DNA from 4 places in the Enterocloster sp. HCN-30185 genome. Region 4 is predicted to be linked to each of the others. Evidence: predicted binding sites of a transcription regulator. Region 4 holds the regulator's gene; each other region holds the start of a gene.

Region 1 (4,823 bases), on a different contig from region 4:
AGGAATTAAAACACTTGTATTGGTAGCGCTAACAGCGTTTTCTGCATTTGTATTTTTGAAATGTGTGATGAGCAGTAAGGGTTTGATTGCAATTACACCGCCGGCGATGGTTTCCACAGCGTTGGAAATTCCGATGAAATATGTTTATATGTCGGAAGTAATTCTGTTTGGCTTTTATATGCTTAGCTTTTTGATGAGACTGTATATGTTATTTACTGAAAAGGAGGAGGCATAGGGTATGGTAGCTGTATTATTTATTACATTCATTGTATGTTTGGGACTGGGTGTGCCAGTTGCATTCAGCCTAGGGCTTTCTTCGCTAGTATATTTTATAGGAAATGATATGTCTCTGTATATGTTTGCCCAGAGATTTTTTGCAGGTCTGAATTCTTTTACACTGCTTTGTATTCCGGGCTTCGTATTTGCAGGATCTCTGATGAATCAGGGTGGTATCACAGAGCGTTTGATTGGTTTCTGTAATAAAATTGTTGGTCATATTACTGGCGGTCTGGCAATTGCGAACGTTGTTGCCTCCATGCTGTTTGCAGGTATTTCCGGTACGGCTCTAGCTGATACGGTAAGTGTGGGAGGTGTTTTGATTCCGTCTATGAAAAAAGAAGGCTATGATGCAGATTTCTCCTGTGCGGTAACTGCTGCATCTTCCTGTATTGGACCGATCATTCCTCCGTCTGTTCCTATGATTATGGCTGCAACCATGACAGGACTTTCCGTATCTAAGATGTTTGTTGCAGGTATGGTTCCTGGAATTTTGATGGGACTTGGTATGATTTTTGTTTCCTGGTATATTTCCAAGAAGCGCCATTATCCAAAAGCAGAGAGGCGGTCTACTTTAAAAGAAGTTTTGGTATCTGCGAAGGAATCCTTCTTTGCAATTCTGATGACTCTGATTATTCTATCCGGTATCTGCTTTGGTTTTGTAACGCCGACAGAGGCTTCTATTCTGGCAGTTGTATATGGTATTTTTGTTGGCTTCTTTATTTATAAAGAACTGACGATCCCGCGTCTGATTGAGAGTATGAAATCTACAGTTACCTCCAGTGCAGGTATCATGGTTTTGGTAGGTATGGCGAACGTATTTGCATATATCCTGACCAAAGAGCAGATTCCGCAGATGGTAGCAGATGCAATGTTGTCTCTGACCAGCAATAAATATATCATTCTTATTTTGATTAACCTGCTTTTGGTGTTTGTTGGTATGTTTATGGAAACCATCGCAGCAATCCTGATTCTGTTTCCAGTTCTTTTAAATCTGGTTCTTATGGTAGGCGTAGATCCAATTCAGTTCGGTGTTATGGTTGTATTGAATCTGGTTCTTGGTCTGTGTACTCCTCCGGTGGGGGTATGTTTGTTTGCAGCCACCAATATTGGTGAGACAAAGCTGACAGGAGTTGTTAAGGAATTGATTCCCTATCTGATTTCCAATTTCATCGTATTAGGACTTGTTACATTTGTACCGTTCCTGACATCTGGTATTGCAGAGATGCTTCTGGGCGCTTAAGGCTGTGCAGTTGAAAATGTATATAAAAATCACTGGATTGATTTTTCGACCCGGTGATTTTTTGATAAAATATGAAAAAGAAAGATATGAACAGGGACCGGTCATCTGGCCGGTCCCTGTTTCCAGGATAAAAGGTCTAAAAGGCATCTGGCTACGTCCTGATACCCAAGCTCGTAAACAAGCTGAAGTTTTTGCGGATCCTTTTCCATTCGTCCGATGGTAAGAGGCCTGCTGGGGCGGATCACAAAGGCCTGGCTGCTGTTTTCCAGAGACTCGATCTCATCCAGCGTCCGGTTGTACACGGATGGCCGGTTTTTAATGGCTTTTACAAAGGCAGGATAATGGCGGTAGCACAGTTCGGTAAGCCGGGTTCCCTCTGCTTTTTTCCGGTAACCCCTGTGGCGGGTAAGGACAACAACATTCCTTGGGTATCCAAGCTCCATAAAGGCTTTTACCGGGATGCTGTCCGTACAGCCGCCGTCTAGCAGCTTTTTCCCTCCGGCATGTACGATTTTTGATACCAGAGGCAGTGATGCAGAGGCCCGCAGATAGTCGATCTGCTGTTTCATGTCGGTCAGATGCAGATACTCCGGTTTTCCTGTTTCTACATTGCTGCAGCCTACATAAAATTCGGCCGGATTATTGTTAAAGGCTGTATAGTCATAAGGATCCAGCTTTTCCGGCAGCGTGTGGTAGCAGAACCGTTCTCCTGCGATGTCTCCGGTGAGGATAAGGTTTCTAACGCTCATAAAGCGAGGATCCTGACAGTATTTTTTATAATATCGGATGTTCCGCCCGCGCTGTCCGGAAAGAAAGCTGCAGCCGTGGATGGCTCCTGCGGATACTCCGATCACTCCGTCAAAGGTTACTCCCTGATCCATAAAGAGATCCAGCACGCCGGCTGTATAGATCCCGCGCATTCCGCCGCCTTCCAGCACAAGTCCTGTCTTTTGTTCCATTTTCTGATTCCTCCATTTGGCTTTGCCGGGCGGTTCTGTCCGGCAGGCATATCGTTTGAAATATATCCAGTATACCACACTTTTCCATCGGAAAACCTTTGTTTTTGCAGAAATATTATTGATAAAAATATGACAATATGAGATAATGGCATTACATGTGGGGAGACCCCTGTATAAAGGATAAAGAACATACAGACAGAGTGAAACGAATAACGGAGGGTGAAGTGAAAATGAAAGTAACAATATGTATTGGAAGCGCCTGCCATTTAAAGGGTTCCAGAGAGATTATTGAAAAGCTTCAGAAGCTTGTAAATGAAAACGGCCTGTCGGAACAGGTTGACTTAAACGGAGCTTTCTGCTCCGGAAACTGCGACCACGGCGTATGTGTGACTGTGGACGGAGAGTTATATTCATTGAAGCCGGAGGACACAGAAGCGTTTTTTGAAAACGAGATCAAAGGGAGACTGTGATTATGGGCATGGAAATCATTGATTTCAAGGCCACAAAATGTAAGCACTGCTATAAATGCGTCCGCTACTGCGAGGTAAAGGCCATCCAGGTCAAGGATGGACGAGCCGTGATCATGCCTGATAAATGTATTCTCTGCGGCCACTGCCTGAAGATATGTCCGCAGTCTGCAAAGACGCTCAGAAGCGATCTGGAGCTGGTGAAGGGCTGGATCGCAGCCGGCGAGAGGGTAGTGGTTTCCATTGCACCCTCTTATATGGGTCTGTTAAAATATAAGACCATCGGCCAGGTCCGTGGGGCACTGATCCGTCTGGGGTTTGAGGATGTGAGGGAAACATCCGAGGGCGCTGCCTATGTGACGGCAGAGTATGCCAGACTGCTTAAGGAGCATCAGATGGAAAATATCATTACTACCTGCTGCCCCAGTGTCAATGACCTGATCGAGATTTACTATCCGGAGCTGGTAAAATACCTTGCGCCGGTGGTATCTCCCATGATCGCCCACGGACGCATTTTAAAGGAAGAACTGGGGCGTGAGGTGAAGATAGTATTTTTAGGCCCCTGTATTGCAAAAAAGAAGGAGGCAAACGATCCTCGCCATGATAACTGCATTGATGCGGTCTTGAATTTCCGGGATATGAAAAAATGGCTGGATCAGGAGGAAATTTCCATTGAGGATTGTGAGGATATGCCCTTTACGGCCTTTGATCCCAAGGTAAACCGCCTGTATCCTGTTACAAACGGAGTGGTAAATTCGGTACTGGCTGAGGAAGAAAGCAGGGGAGACGGCTACCGCAAGTTCTATGTCCATGGGGAGACAAACTGTATTGACCTGTGCAGGAGCATGGCCAGGGGAGAGATCAAAGGGTGCTTTATTGAAATGAATATGTGCGCCGGCGGCTGTATTAAGGGGCCGACGGTAGATGATGAGGAGTTTATTTCACGCTTTAAAGTAAAGCTGGATATGGAGGAACGGATCTGCAGGGAGCCGGCCGACCGTTCCCAGATGGAGCATGCGGTTGAGGCAGTTTCTTTCAGAAAAGAGTTTTTAGACCGTTCGCCTAAAGATCCTATGCCGACGGAGGAGCAGATCCGCCAGATCCTGCGCATGACGAATAAATTTAAGCCAGAGGATGAGTTAAACTGCGGAGCCTGCGGTTATCCTACCTGTCGGGAAAAGGCGATCGCCGTATTCCAGCACAAGGCAGAGGTTTCCATGTGCATTCCCTATATGCATGAAAAGGCAGAATCCATGTCTAATCTGGTAATGGAAACTTCTCCCAATATTGTGCTCATTGTAGGGCCGGATATGCGGATTTTAGAGTATTCCGATGTGGGAGAGAAATACTTTGGAAAGACACGCTCAGAGGCTCTTGAGATGTATCTGTATGAATTTATTGATCCGGTGGATTTCCAGTGGGTATTCGATACCCATCAGAATATCCATGGAAAGCGGGTCAGCTATCCGGAGTACCATTTGTCCACACTCCAGAACATTGTATACATAGAAAAGGAAAATGCAGTGCTTGCTACCTTTATTGATATCACCCGTGAGGAGGAACTGGCTCAGGAGGATTATGAGAAGAAGCTGGAAACTATTGATCTGGCTCAGAAGGTGATCCACAAGCAGATGATGGTGGCTCAGGAGATTGCAGGCCTTCTGGGAGAAACGACGGCGGAAACCAAAACTACCTTAAGCAAACTGTGCCGTTCTCTGTTAGACGATTCCTCTCTCCATGAGGAGGATGAAATGGAACCGCCTTTGGGAAATGTCCATATGGGAAGCGGGGCGGTTCCACTAAGCGGTGTGATGACAAGGGATTCCCTGGGAGGCGGTGCTCCAAGGCAGGCAGGAGCACAGGCTGTCATTTCAGGAG
Region 2 (4,823 bases), on a different contig from region 4:
AACAATGGGTTCATACTGGCACAGCCCGATGCAGCCGGTCTGAGTTACGCTGATGCGGTCTGTAAGGCCTCTGGACTGGATCTCCTGGGCAAAGGTATTGAGAACAGGTCTGGCACCTGCGGCGATTCCGCAGGTGGCCATGCCTACTACTACGCGGGTATGGTTATGGTCTTCCGCGCGCAGGTTTACCTGGCTCTGCATCCGTTCGCGGATGGCCTGTAATTCAGCAAGAGTTTTCATGGGTTATAAACCTCCTTCTGTCTAAGGGGCAGCGGTCACAGCGATGCGCCGCCGTCGGTTTCCTTCTGATTTTCATTCAGAAATTCCAAAATATAGGCGGATACTTCCGGCGTATTTAATGGAATACCGCCAAGGATCTCCTTCATCTGCCTGGTATCAAGGGTAAAGGAAGCTCCGTTGTATGTATATGTATAGCAAAAATCCGTGTCCGGATGATACACGATCAGGTTGTGGATGGTGCTGTTTATATCCCCCAGAGGCATACGGTCAATGTGGGATAAGCCAAATTCGGCAGTCACCTCTGTGCCTTCTCCAATCTGGGAATGGATGGAAAAGCTCCCTCCGGCGCTTTCGGCAGCCATTTTAAAAAAAGGAACGCCCAGTCCTACCTTCCGCGTTGTGCGGGTGGTGTAAAAGGGGTCTGTTACATGGGAAAGCTGTTCTTCGCTCATGCCGCAGCCATTATCCCCGATCTGTATGGTCAGACGGTCGGCGTCTGTATCTGCTGTGACGTTTATAGTCACAAGAGAGGCGCCTGCCCGTGTGGAATTTTCTGCTACATCCAGTATATTTAAGGAAATTTCCGGCATCATAGGCTAGTTATACTTGGCTAAAATGCCCGGAATGTCGTCGGGGGTAAGACGGCCGTAAACTTCTCCGTTGATCATCATAACAGGAGCCAGTCCGCAGGCGCCTACACAGCGGCAGGAATCCAGTGAGAATTTGCCGTCCGGTGTACACTCACCGTTGGTAATCCCTAAAATTTCCTCCAGCTTGTGAAAGATTTCCCCGGAACCCTTCACATAGCAGGCTGTTCCCAGACAGACAGAAATTTTATACTGTCCCTTGGGCTGTAAGGCAAACTGTGCATAAAAGGTCGCTACGCCGTAAACCTTTTCTAACGGAACCTCCATCTCGTCTGAGATGATGGTCTGCACTTCAATGGGAAGATATCCATAAATTTCCTGAGCCTTCTGCATCACCGGCATCAGAGCGCCCGGCTGGCTTTTAAGATCAGCAATTACCGCTTTCAGCGCGGCCTCCTGCTCAGGTGTTCCCCGAAAGGGAACCGTCTGTTTTTTGCACGCCATCGTTTTTACCTCCTCGTCGTTGTACATTATGCAATGTGTTAATATTCTAACACATATAGTCAAAAAAATCTACATTTCTGGGAAAATGTGTCAAAAACTTTGTGTGGAATTGCGGATAAAATGTGCAAAAACAGAGACATATTTATTGAAAGAATTGGGGATAAATGATATGCTGACAGTAGCCGGAAACACAGAACCAAACAGGTAGGAGAGAACGCGTATGACAGTGAGAGATGTAAGAGAGGTATTAGGCGCCAGGGTGCTGGCCGGAGAGGAGCATCTGGACAGGGAGGTAAGGTCTGCCTGCGGCTCTGATATGATGAGCGATGTGCTGGCATTTTCAAAGGATCATTCCGTACTGCTGACAGGATTGTGCAATCCCCAGGTGATCCGTACAGCAGAGATGCTTGATATTGTGTGCATTATATTTGTGAGAGGAAAAAAGCCGGATGAAAGTATGCTTGAGATGGCAAGGGAGAGGGATCTTGTGGTTCTTGCCACCGGACACAGGATGTTTTCTTCCTGCGGAATGCTTTATCAGGCAGGGCTTAACAGCGGGGCAATCTAGAGAGTGCTGCGCTGATACGACGATATATGGAAATTCAGGAAGGAAAGATTTTCTATGGAAGAAGCAATTATTTTAAAATATCCCATATCCGGAGAGGATTTTACACGGGCAGGGGAAGCCAGCAGCGATGTAAAGCGCAAGCTCAAGCAGATGGGGGTGAATCCGGAGGCCATCCGGAAGGTGGCCATCGCCATGTATGAGGGGGAGATCAATATGGTAATCCATGCAGACGGAGGGGAGATTACAGTAGAGATTACTCCGGAAAAGATCGATATGATCCTGGATGACAAAGGGCCGGGGATTAAGGATGTGGAGCTGGCGATGCAGGCCGGATATTCCACGGCTCCGGATGAGATCCGTTCTCTGGGCTTTGGAGCGGGGATGGGGCTTCCCAATATGAAAAAATATTCAGACCAGATGGAGATCGATACCCGGATCGGAGAGGGAACAAAGATCACCATGACAGTATATATCTGAGGGGGTGGAGGAATGGATAAATTCTATCATTCCGTGCGGCTTGACCCTTCTCTGTGCAAAGGCTGCATTAACTGCATTAAGCGCTGTCCTACAGAGGCCATCCGCGTCCGAGGGGGAAAGGCAAGCATCAATAAAAAGTTCTGCATAGACTGCGGAGAGTGCATCCGCGTCTGCCCTCATCATGCAAAACACGCAACCTACGATAAGCTGGATACGATGAATCAGTACGAATATACGGTGGCGCTTCCGGCGCCGTCTCTGTACAGCCAGTTCAACAATCTGGATGACTCTAATATTGTGTTAAAGGCCCTTCTTCGTATGGGCTTTGATGATGTATTCGAGGTCAGCGCGGCGGCAGAGCTGGTCAGTGAAGCCACCAGACAGTACATATCCGATCATGAGGAACAGCTTCCTTTGATCAGTACCGCCTGTCCTTCTGTGGTGCGGCTGATCCGGGTGCGTTTTCCATCCCTGATTCCTCACCTGCTTCCTTTAAATCCCCCGGTAGAGGTAGCGGCTATTCTGGCGGCCAGAAGGGCCATGGAGAAAACGGGGCTTCCCAGAGAGAAGATAGGAATTATGTTTATTTCTCCCTGCCCCTCCAAGGTAACCTATGTGAGAGCGCCTCTTGGTACGGAAAAGAGCCAGGTGGACAAGGTGCTTGCTATCAAGGATGTGTATCCCAGACTGTTAGCAGCCATGAAGTCGGTAGCGGGAGAGGATTATCCAGCTATTGGAACTTCCGGAAAAATCGGCATCAGCTGGGGGCACAGCGGCGGGGAAGCCAGCGGGCTGTTTACGGAAAATTATCTGGCAGCGGACGGTATTGAAAATGTGATCCGTGTGTTAGAGGATATGGAAGATCAGAAGTTTACCAATCTGAAATTTGTGGAGCTGAACGCCTGCAACGGAGGCTGTGTGGGCGGTGTGCTTACGGTGGAAAATCCCTATGTGGCAGAGGTGAAGCTAAAGCGCCTGCGCAAATATATGCCTGTTGCCAGAAACCATATGGAGGATGGTGAGCTGGATGCGGTAAAATGGACAACGCAGATCCAGTTTGAACCCGTATTTAATCTGGGAAATAATATGATGGAAAGCTTTCTGCGTTTAAATCAGGCGGAGCGGCTTGTGAAGAAATTTCCGGGACTGGACTGCGGTTCCTGCGGAGCTCCTACCTGTAAAGCCCTGGCGGAGGACATTGTCCGGGGAGAGGCCAGTGAGACCGACTGCGTGTATTATCTGAGAGAAAATCTCCACAGGCTTTCTGAGGAGGTAGCCATACTGGCAGACGATCTTCACAGCAAGGATAAAAGCAGCCAGGATACCTTAAATACATTAAAAGAGTGCATACGGCGGATTTCGGATGAGATGTCTTCTCTGGACAGCCGGGAAGAGGGGGAGGAAGAATGACCGTACAGGAACTGATTGATAAAAATGTTTTTCAGGAGATTAATATAGGGGACGATACAGACCGGAGCATCACAAAGCCCTTTTGCTGCGATCTTTTAAGCATTGCCATGGGACGGGCTCCGGCAGGCTGTGCCTGGGTTACGGTAATGGGAAACTTAAATACGCTGGCAGTGGCAGCTCTTGCGGATGCGGCCTGTGTGATTCTGGCAGAGGGCGCCATGCTGGATGAGGCTGCTGTGAAGAAGGCTGCTCTTCAGGGGATCACGGTGCTGCGGACAGAGGAACCGGTATTTGAGACGGCCCTGGCTGTAAAGGAGCTGTTAAAATGACAGAGCTGGCATATGATCTTCATATCCATTCCTGCTTATCGCCCTGTGGGGATGATGATATGACGCCGGCCAATATTGCGGGAATGGCAGCGTTAAAAGGGCTGGATGCAGTGGCTCTCACAGACCACAACAGCTGTAAAAACTGCCCTGCGTTCCTGGCTGCGGCGAAGGAATACGGGATCATCGGGATTCCGGGGATGGAACTGACAACTTCAGAGGAAGTCCACGCAGTCTGTCTGTTTCCGGAGCTTTATCAGGCGATGGAATTTGACCGCTTTGTGTACAGCCGTCTCATTAAGGTAAAAAATCGCCCGGAAATTTTTGGAAAACAGCAGATTTATGATGAAAATGATTCTGTCTACAGGGAAGAATCCTGTCTGCTTATCAATGCCGTTAATTTGTCTTTTGAGGGGGTGTGGGAAAAGGCGGCTTCCTACGGGGGTGTCATGTTTCCGGCCCATATTGATAAAAATTCCAACAGCCTCATTGCCAATCTGGGCTTTATTCCTCCGGACAGCTCCTTTCAGACTGTGGAACTGAAGGATATGAAGAAGCTTCATTCTCTGAAACGGGAACACCCTTATCTGGAGCACTGCCGCATCATCAGTAATTCAGACGCACATTATCTGGAGCATATCAACGAACGGGGATTCACGCTGCCGGCTGCAGAGCGGTCTGCCAAGGCTGTTGTGGATACACTGCGCAGAG
Region 3 (4,823 bases), on a different contig from region 4:
AAAGTAAACCTTCTCAGGTGTACGGAACCACAGCATATTTTCTCTCCTCTCAGCAACAGTCTTAATGTTCAGCAGATGCTTAACGCCAACGTTCTCAGATACGGAGTTTCCGCCCCAGGAACCGCAGCCCAGTGTAAGAGACGGAGCCAGCTTAAAGTTGTACAGATCGCCGATACCGCCGTGGGAGGAAGGTGTATTTACAAGAATACGGCAGGTCTTCATTCTTTCTGCATGCTTCATCATCTTTTCTTTTTCATTTACATTGATGTACAGAGAAGAGGTATGGCCGTAGCCGCCGTCTGCTACCAGACGCTCTGCCTTATCCAGAGCCTCGTCAAAGGTCTTAGCCTTGTACATAGCCAGTACAGGAGACAGCTTTTCGTGAGCAAACTCCTCGCTGATATCTACAGACTCAACCTCGCCGATGATAATCTTTGTATCAACCGGAACATCCACACCTGCCAGCTTTGCGATGGTGTATGCAGACTGTCCTACGATCTTTGCATTTAATGCCCCGTTGATCAGGATGGTCTTTCTTACCTTTTCAATCTCACCCTGCTTTAAGAAATAGCAGCCTCTGTATTCAAATTCCTTCTTAACAGCCTCATATACAGGCTCCAGAACAGTTACAGACTGCTCAGAAGCACAGATCATACCATTATCAAAGGTCTTGGAATGGATAATGGAGTTAACTGCCATACGGATATCAGCCGTATCGTCAATGATAACCGGCGTATTTCCAGCACCAACGCCCAGCGCAGGCTTACCTGAAGAATATGCAGCCTTAACCATGCCCGGGCCACCAGTTGCCAGGATGATATCAGCGTCTCTCATTACCTCATTGGTCAGCTCCAGGGAAGGAACGTCGATCCATCCAATGATCCCCTCAGGAGCGCCTGCCTTAACAGCAGCCTCCAGCACAACCTTGGCAGCCTCAATGGTACTCTTCTTTGCTCTTGGATGTGGGGAAATGATGATGGCATTGCGTGTCTTTAAGGAAATCAGTGTCTTAAAGATTGCAGTGGAGGTTGGATTTGTAGTAGGGATAACAGCTGCGATCAGGCCGATTGGCTCTGCAATCTTCTTTATACCGTACTCCTTATCCTCCTCAACCACACCAACGGTCTTTGTATTCTTGTATGCATTGTAGATATACTCAGCTGCGTAGTTGTTCTTGATTACTTTATCCTCAACCACGCCCATTCCGGTCTCTTCTACCGCCATCTTTGCCAGCGGAATACGCATCTTATTCGCTGCGCTTGCTGCCGCGAAAAAGATCTTATCTACCTGCTCCTGTGTGTAGGTTGCAAATACCTTCTGAGCCTCGCGCATTGCTGCCATCTTGGCGTTCAGTCCCTCTACGCTGTCAATGATCTCCGGAACTACCTGCTCGGTCTTCTTTGCCATTTCCATTTCCTCCATTTTCCTTGTGTTTGTGTTTGTATTCGGAATGTTTGTCAATTTATTAACAATTTAACTATCCGCATTATATAACATCGTTAAAAAAATGTCAACCATATTTTTTCTTTTTTCAGGTTTTGCGCAAATTTTTAGTCTCAGAGCATACTCTATCGATTCACCAATGGCAAAAAGATTGTTAAATATATAACACCATTTTGGATATTTTGTATAATTTTAAAACCTATCCACTGCTATTTTATAAATTATGGTAAAATATACCTGGCAACTATAAAAATAAAACTGTAACATAAGGAGTGATTTTCTATGTTTCGGCCAATGCCACGTTACGGACAGCAGCTGGAGCTGAAAAAAGGCATCTGCACGCCGATACATACCATTGTGCAAATGCCTTTTTGTATTCTTATTACAGATATTTTTTAAGGGTATCCACCTTATCTAACTTCTCCCAAGGAAGGTCAAGGTCATTGCGGCCAAAATGTCCGTAAGCAGCAGTCTGCTTATAGATCGGACGACGCAGATCCAGCATACGGATGATTCCAGCCGGACGAAGGTCAAAGTTCTCGCGGATGATCTCTACCAGCTTCTCCTCACTGAGCTTTCCTGTTCCGAAGGTCTCTACCATAATAGAGGTTGGGTGAGCCACGCCGATTGCATAGGACAGCTGGATCTCGCACTTATCAGCCAGACCGGCAGCTACGATATTCTTAGCCACATAGCGGGCCGCATAAGCTGCAGAACGGTCTACCTTGGTGCAGTCCTTACCGGAAAATGCGCCGCCGCCGTGACGTGCCGTTCCGCCGTAGGAATCTACAATAATCTTGCGTCCGGTCAGACCGCTGTCTCCGTGAGGTCCGCCGATTACAAAGCGTCCTGTAGGATTGATAAAGAACTTTGTATTCTCATCTACCATATCTGCAGGAATAATCTCATCAAATACATACTTCTTGATATCTGCATGGATCTGCTCCTGAGTTACATTCTCATCATGCTGAGTGGACAGAACCACTGCATCCAGACGAACCGGCTTTCCATTCTCGTCATACTCTACTGTAACCTGAGTCTTTCCGTCCGGACGAAGATACTTTAAGGTACCGTTCTTTCTTACCTCAGTCAGTCTTCTAGCCAGCTTGTGAGCCATGGAAATAGGATATGGCATATACTCCTCTGTCTCGTTGCTTGCATAGCCGAACATCATACCCTGGTCGCCTGCACCAATGGCGTCCAACTCTTCCTCGGACATACGGTTTTCCTTTGCCTCAAGAGCCTTATCAACACCCATAGCAATGTCGGAGGACTGCTCGTCAATGGCGGTAATCACGCCGCAGGTATCACAGTCAAAACCATATTTTGCACGGTCATAGCCAATCTCGCGAACCGTCTCTCTTACGATCTTCTGGATATCTACATATGCCTTTGTGGTGATCTCGCCCATAACCAGCACCAGTCCTGTGGTGGTCGCTGTCTCGCAGGCAACACGGCTCATGGGATCCTGCTCCATTAAAGCGTCTAAAATCGCATCAGAAATCGCGTCGCACATTTTGTCCGGATGGCCTTCAGTTACAGATTCAGATGTAAATAATCTTCTCTCCATCAATCATTCTCCTTTTCTTTGCTGTAAAATAAATACATACTGTACTGTGTTTCGTGTCATTTAAGCAGGTGTAATCCTCTGCCCTCTGGCAAAAAGAAAAGTCCGCAGCAACGGCGGACTTGAAAATATCAGATCTTCAAATCCTCTTATTGCTCGATCAAGCACATCAAAAAGCTCTTTTTAAAACTTTATAAGCTGCACTCCTCGCTCAGGCTGGCACCTTCCGGCCCTTTCGCACACCGCATAAGCACTGCTTACGGGATACTCAACCGGGGTTGCCGTGACTTCACAGGTCCTTTATACCTCCATCACTCTGAATAAGGGATATTTACGAACGTTTTCTATTGTGAAATGACTACTAGCATATATTAAATCATTTTTTCTTTCCTGTCAATATACATTTTTCCGCGCAAAAAATCCCGGCAAAGTTCCATCTCCTCTGCCGGAATTTTCATTAAAACAATCTTTTTACCGGATCACAATCCGTCCCTGTCCTTCGGAATTCTCATATTCAGAGGATACAGAACCGCCCAGGCCCTGAATATAGGTGGATAATACATCTACATCCACCATAACCTCATCCTTTATAATATTGCAGCCATTAAACATGGTCATGCCGTCCCCACCGGACTTTAACATATAATTATGGGAAGCCACTGTGTAAGTCTTATTCAGATCAATGGGCTGTCCGCCAACCAGAATATCCGTAACTCTGTACGGCCCGTCTACACTGACAAAATTACCCTTATCATCCACCTTTATACTGGATTTTACAGAGCTGTCAATGGTATAGGTCAGACCGGATACATGCATGAAGCCTCCGGACTCCTCAGGATAATTCTTAGCGCCCATTTCCAGGGCATCCTTGATCTGCTGTCCTGTCACCTCTGCCACACATCCCATGTTTCCAAATGGGAATACAGCCAGTGTATCCTCATATGTAATGGTTCCGGACTCAATATCTGTGCGGACGCCTCCGCCATTGCAAAGTCCGATGTCTGCTCCCAGCTGAACTCTGTAAGCATCTGCCGCCAAATCACCAAGATTAGTTTCGCCATTTCTTATCCGGCGTTCTCCGGTGGCCTCATCCTTGATCGTCAGCTTGTACGCTGTACTTCCCAATGGGGTCTTTAAGGTTTCGTTAAACTGCCCCTTGATCTGCTCGATCAGGCTGTGGGTATCCGGATCCACTACACGGCCATTTTCATTTACAACACTGCCCTGGCGGATGGTAAGAACCATTCCGGGATAAATGGTACCCGGATCAGAAATCTTATCCCGATTGCTGTCATAAATCTCTCTCCAGCGGTCATAGCTTCCCAGCTCTCTCTTGGCGATCCTGCTTAAGGAATCATTCTTCTGAACCGTATAGGTACGATTTACTTCTGAAGGCACAACCTCTGAGATCAGCTCTGTGGAAATCATTCCATCTGTATGAATGGTCATCTTTCCAATATTTGCCAGCTTAGTGCCTGTCTGGGTAACGATAACATCCTTCCCGTCTGCATCCTTTACTATCATGGATAGTGTAGTTTCATGGGAATGTCCGTCAATGCAGGCATCCACGCCCCGGATATGACCGATCAGGCTTCCGGCACTCCAGCGCTCTGTGATTCCATTTTCTCCCAGATGTCCAACTAAAATCACAAATTCCGCTCCTTCAGCCCTGGCACTGTCCACTGCCGACTGCACCTGATTGTAAAATGCAGTTCCGTCTGCATCCTCACAGAAGGAATAGATATAATTTCCATTCGCATCCTGGAAATAAGCAGGCGTAGATTTTGTAAAGCTTTCCGGTGTGGAAACGCCC
Region 4 (4,823 bases):
ATTTTGGCCGTAAGGCCTCTTTCCTTTGCCAGACAGGATAATTCCTTGGCTTCTTTTAAACGGAACATAGCCGGGGTGATCTTGTACTGCAAAAGCTCCTCAAACCGCTGTCTGTGGGTCACACCTAAAATCAGGATCGGTTTTTGGATCCCATGGCGGCGCAGATTGATCCCTTCGTCTATATTAGATACCGCATAACCTTCCACATACGGATCCATGGCCCAGGCCACCGGAACTGCTCCATGGCCGTAGCCGTCTGCCTTTACGACACCCATAATGGCTGTAGAGGCCGGAAGGGCCTCTCTCATAGCTTTCATATTAGAAACAACGGCATCCAGATTTACCGTTGCATATACTCTGCTGTAAGGTCTCATTTTGTTTTGATTTCCTCCTTCTGCCGATCCATAAAGGCCCCGGCTGCCTCAGCAATCTCTGATGCAAGCAGGCTGTGAAGCTTATTTCCGGCTGCACGCTCTCCTGCCAGCCCATGAATATAAACGCCCAAAGCGGCTGCTTCCTCTTCCTCCATTCCCAGGGCCATCAGCCCGGCCAGGATGCCGGTAAGCACATCTCCGGATCCGGCCTTTGCCATAGCGCTGCTTCCGCTGGTATTGATATATAAAGTCCCCTCTTTTCCTGCGGTCACGGCTGCCGCATCTTTAAGAACGCAGGTAATCCCGTAGTGGGATGCATAGGAAAATGCCGCAGCCGGAAGATCGGCCTGAATTTCACTGATTTTCTGGCTTGTAAGCCGCGCCATTTCCCCCAAATGGGGAGTGATCACAATATTTTCCGTATAGTAGGAGGTCAGATAGGGGTGAGATGCAATGGTATTTAAGCCGTCCGCATCAATGATCACAGGCACAAAGGCGCTTGTAAGGATATCCTCTACCAGATATTCCACATAAGGCTCGCTTCCAAGACCAGGGCCTAAAACCACCACATCTGCCCAGTTCATCTCAGCCTCGATCCGTTCCTTAAAATCCTCTCTCCCGCCTAAAAGCTCTTCCGGACGATAAGAAGAAATAATGGCTTCCGGAAGAAGGGTCTGTAAAACCGTCCTGTTTTCTTCCACGGTCAGGATTTTTACAAGTCCAGCTCCGGCCCTGTAGGCTCCAAGAGCGCTAAGATAAGCTGCTCCGCTCATGTTTTTAGAGCCTGCTGCGATCAGCACGCGGCCAAAGGTCCCTTTATTTGAATAGGCTTTCCGCTCCGGTACCCGGTTTAAATCGCTTTCCTCGCAGGCATACGCCATAGAGATCGGATCCTCCTCTTCCGGCTCTGCCCTTAAGGCCTCCTCAGGAAAACCGATGTCTGCAACCGTAACATTTCCCGCATAGTCCCTTCCCGGATATACGGCAGTTCCAATCTTCTCCCAGCCAAAGGCTACGGTTTCATCTGCTTTCAGAGCAATCCCCATCACCGCTCCCGTACCGGAATGGATCCCGGAAGGAATATCGACAGCAATGCACCATGGCTTTGTTTTTCCATTCCCTTTAAGAATCTCTGCTGCAAGCTCCATACAGGCTCTGTATTCTCCCTGGATTTCCCGGCTTAATCCCACACCGAAAAGGCCGTCGAAAAGAATCCCGCAGTTTTCTGCTTCCTCTTTCATAAGTTCCCATTTTTTTACAGGTATCCCCAGCTTCCTGGCAATGGAAAGCTGGAGCTTTAATTCTTCTGTCGCCTTTTCCTCTGAACTGGCCAGAAAAATAACTGCAGGAAGTCCTTTTAAATAAACCATCCGGGCTGCCGCCGCTGCATCCGCTCCATTATTTCCCACACCGCACAGCGCCCAGACCGGACTGTGTGCGGCAAATGCTCGGGCTGCCTTTAATGCGCAGTCTGCGACCGCCAAAGCTGCCCGCTCCATTAAAACCAGGGAAGGAATCCCGACCTCATGGATGGTGTAATGATCCACTGCTTTCATCTTTCTACCTGTCAGAAGGGTTCTCATATCATGTTCTCCTCTCTGCGGACGTTTCCTTTTCGCCCACTGCAAATGCCATGGCAAAATCCTCTGTATTGGAGATAGACACATGGATCTGTGTCAGCCCCATTTCCTCAGATCGCTTTTTAGCGCCGCCGTAAAGATTGACATAGGGTTTTCCAAGCTCATCCCGAAGCACCTCGATATCTCCGGGCATAAATCCCCGGAACCCGGTGCCGAACATCTTTGCCACGGCCTCCTTCACAGCAAAAGAGCCGGCCAGCTTAGAGGCAGACCCCTTCGCTTGCCGGCTTTCCGTCTCCGTAAATGTGCGAGCGACAAAATGAGGCCTCCTGCAGGCCTTTTCCATGCGCTTTATTTCGATCAGATCGGTTCCAACTCCCAGTATCATCCTACTTGCTTCCTGTGCGTTCGTTTTTTTCATCCCGGTCCAGCATACTGCATACCCGGTAGGACAGCCGCATCAGACTTTCAGACAGATGCACATTTTCCACAACTACATCCTCCGGTACAACAAGATCCGTATGGGCGAAATTCCAGATTGCCTTGATTCCTGCTGCTACCAGACGATCCGCAATCTCGGGAGCCTTTGTCTTTGGTATGGTAAGAGCCGCGATCTGGATCTCATTCTCTTTTATAAAGCTTTCCAGATCGTCCACGGACCGGATTTCAATCCCGCGGATCACCAGACCGATCAGCTTGGGATTGATATCAAACATCCCTTTGATCACAAAACCTCTCCGTTCAAAATTTGTATAATTGGCGATTGCCTGTCCCAGATTTCCGGCTCCGATGATGATCAGATTGTGCTGCTGGTCGATTCCCAGAATCTTTGCAATTTCCGAGTACAGATATTTTACATTATAGCCATAGCCCTGCTGTCCGAAGCCGCCGAAATTATTCAGATCCTGGCGGATCTGAGAAGCTGTAACCTTCATGCGGTTGCTCAGTTCATTGGAAGAGATACGCTCCACTCCTTCTTCAATCAGCTCCCCCAGATAGCGGTAATAGCGGGGCAGTCTCGAAATAACCGCTTTCGATATTTCCTTGCGTTCCATCCTGTGCCACCCTCTCCTTATATGATTCAATCTAATGCTTTCTATTATAATCGGGCGTTAAAAAAATGTCAAATCACTTTCAGGATGTTCTTGAAAAAAATATGTTCCTATATTATACTGATTGGTGCATATTATGCAAAAAACATAGAATTTATGCTAAAAAAGGAGTTTTGAAATGATCCTGTCATGCAGCAACATCAGCCGGTCCTTTGGAGATAACCATATCCTCAAACGGGTCTCATTTCATATAGAGGAACATGAAAAAGCCGCTGTCGTAGGGATTAACGGCGCGGGAAAATCCACTCTTTTAAAGATCATCATCGGTGATCTGGCACCAGATGAGGGAAGTGTAACCTGGGCCAAGGGCGCTTCCATCGGATATCTGGCCCAGCATCAGGATCTGGAGGGCGCTGAGACCATTTATGACGCTCTTTTAGAGGTAAAGCGGCCTATCCTTGAAATGGAGGAGCGTCTACGAAACCTTGAACAGTCCATGAAATCTGCCTCCGGTGAAGAACTGGAGGCTATGCTTTCCGAATACAGCCGCTTAAACCACGCGTTCGAGCTGGAAAACGGCTACGCCTGCCGCAGTGAAATTACGGGGGTATTAAAGGGTCTGGGATTTTCAGAGGATGAATTTTCAAAGCCCATCCAGGCGCTCTCCGGCGGCCAGAAAACCCGTGTATCCTTAGGCAAGCTTCTCTTAACCAAACCCGATATCCTGCTTCTGGACGAGCCCACCAACCATCTGGATATGGAGTCTATTGCATGGCTGGAAACCTATTTAAAGGGCTATTCAGGAAGCGTGATCATCGTGGCCCACGACCGGTATTTCCTGGACCGTGTGGTTACAAAGGTCATCGAGCTGGACAATGGCACCGCCACTGTTTTTTCCGGCAATTACTCCGCCTACAGCGATAAAAAAGCCATGCTCAGAGACGCACAGATCCGTGCTTACTTAAATCAGCAGCAGGAAATCCGCCATCAGGAAGCGGTCATTGCCAAATTAAAATCATTTAACCGTGAAAAATCCATCCGAAGGGCAGAAAGCCGGGAAAAGATGCTGGATAAAATCGAGCGTCTGGAAAAGCCAGTGGAAATCAACGATTCCATGGATATCCGTCTGGAACCGGACGTAGTCAGCGGAAATGATGTACTCACCGTCACAGACTTAAGCAAGTCCTTTGATACTCAGACATTATTTACACATGGCAGCTTTGAAATCAAACGTGGGGAACGGATTGCGGTTATCGGAAATAACGGTACCGGAAAGACCACGCTTCTTAAGATCATAAACGGCCTGATCCCTGCTGATGCCGGAGAAATCCGCCTGGGCGCCAAGGTTCATATCGGCTACTACGATCAGGAGCATCAGGTCCTCCACATGGATAAAACCCTGTTTCAGGAAATCCAGGATACCTATCCCAATATGAACAACACTCAGATCCGCAATACCCTTGCTTCTTTCCTCTTTACCGGTGATGATGTGTTTAAGCTGATCAAGGATTTAAGCGGCGGCGAACGGGGCCGCGTTTCACTTGCAAAGCTTATGCTTTCTGACGCCAATTTCCTGCTCCTTGACGAGCCCACCAACCATCTGGACATTACCTCAAAGGAGATTCTGGAAAGTGCATTAAACCGATATACAGGAACGGTGCTTTACGTGTCCCATGACCGCTATTTCATCAACCGCACCGCTACCCGGATTCTGGATCTGACCGGACAGTCCTTTATAAATTATATTGGCAATTATGATTATTATCTGGAGAAAAAGGAGGATGTGGAGGCTGCATTTTTTGCAGGACGAGGCTCTG

Evidence for each region. The regulator Rex, encoded in region 4, represses fermentation and respiration genes when NADH is low (regulators of the CRP and FNR family bind a similar motif). The targets are predictions, from matches to a motif close to ATTGTTAANTANTTAACAAT.
Region 1: WKT10_RS00210 ((2Fe-2S) ferredoxin domain-containing protein) is a predicted target of Rex. The motif match lies at 2,596-2,615, and genes of this name have one in related genera.
Region 2: WKT10_RS00070 (NADH-quinone oxidoreductase subunit NuoE family protein) is a predicted target of Rex. The motif match lies at 1,366-1,385, and genes of this name have one in related genera.
Region 3: adhE (bifunctional acetaldehyde-CoA/alcohol dehydrogenase) is a predicted target of Rex. The motif match lies at 1,454-1,473, and genes of this name have one in related genera.

The regions. Positions count from the first base shown of each region.
Region 1 covers NZ_JBBKBT010000001.1:47,134-51,956, reverse strand. Annotated here, with positions in the region: gene WKT10_RS00225 (TRAP transporter small permease) at 1-235, shown strand, start outside; gene WKT10_RS00220 (TRAP transporter large permease) at 239-1,519, shown strand; gene WKT10_RS00215 (patatin-like phospholipase family protein) at 1,621-2,478, opposite strand; gene WKT10_RS00210 ((2Fe-2S) ferredoxin domain-containing protein) at 2,709-2,948, shown strand; gene WKT10_RS00205 ([Fe-Fe] hydrogenase large subunit C-terminal domain-containing protein) at 2,951-4,823, shown strand, end outside.
Region 2 covers NZ_JBBKBT010000001.1:9,995-14,817, reverse strand. Annotated here, with positions in the region: gene WKT10_RS00080 ((2Fe-2S) ferredoxin domain-containing protein) at 1-240, opposite strand, end outside; gene WKT10_RS00075 (ATP-binding protein) at 276-833, opposite strand; gene WKT10_RS00070 (NADH-quinone oxidoreductase subunit NuoE family protein) at 837-1,331, opposite strand; gene WKT10_RS00065 (DRTGG domain-containing protein) at 1,552-1,899, shown strand; gene WKT10_RS00060 (ATP-binding protein) at 1,954-2,376, shown strand; gene WKT10_RS00055 ([Fe-Fe] hydrogenase large subunit C-terminal domain-containing protein) at 2,389-3,786, shown strand; gene WKT10_RS00050 (hypothetical protein) at 3,783-4,115, shown strand; gene WKT10_RS00045 (PHP domain-containing protein) at 4,112-4,823, shown strand, end outside.
Region 3 covers NZ_JBBKBT010000017.1:20,750-25,572, forward strand. Annotated here, with positions in the region: gene adhE (bifunctional acetaldehyde-CoA/alcohol dehydrogenase) at 1-1,407, opposite strand, end outside; gene metK (methionine adenosyltransferase) at 1,826-3,013, opposite strand; SAM riboswitch class I at 3,199-3,337, opposite strand; gene WKT10_RS14155 (5'-nucleotidase C-terminal domain-containing protein) at 3,482-4,823, opposite strand, start outside.
Region 4 covers NZ_JBBKBT010000004.1:248,013-252,835, forward strand. Annotated here, with positions in the region: gene alr (alanine racemase) at 1-374, opposite strand, end outside; gene WKT10_RS07000 (NAD(P)H-hydrate dehydratase) at 371-1,957, opposite strand; gene acpS (holo-ACP synthase) at 1,959-2,342, opposite strand; gene WKT10_RS07010 (redox-sensing transcriptional repressor Rex) at 2,344-3,009, opposite strand; gene abc-f (ribosomal protection-like ABC-F family protein) at 3,185-4,823, shown strand, end outside.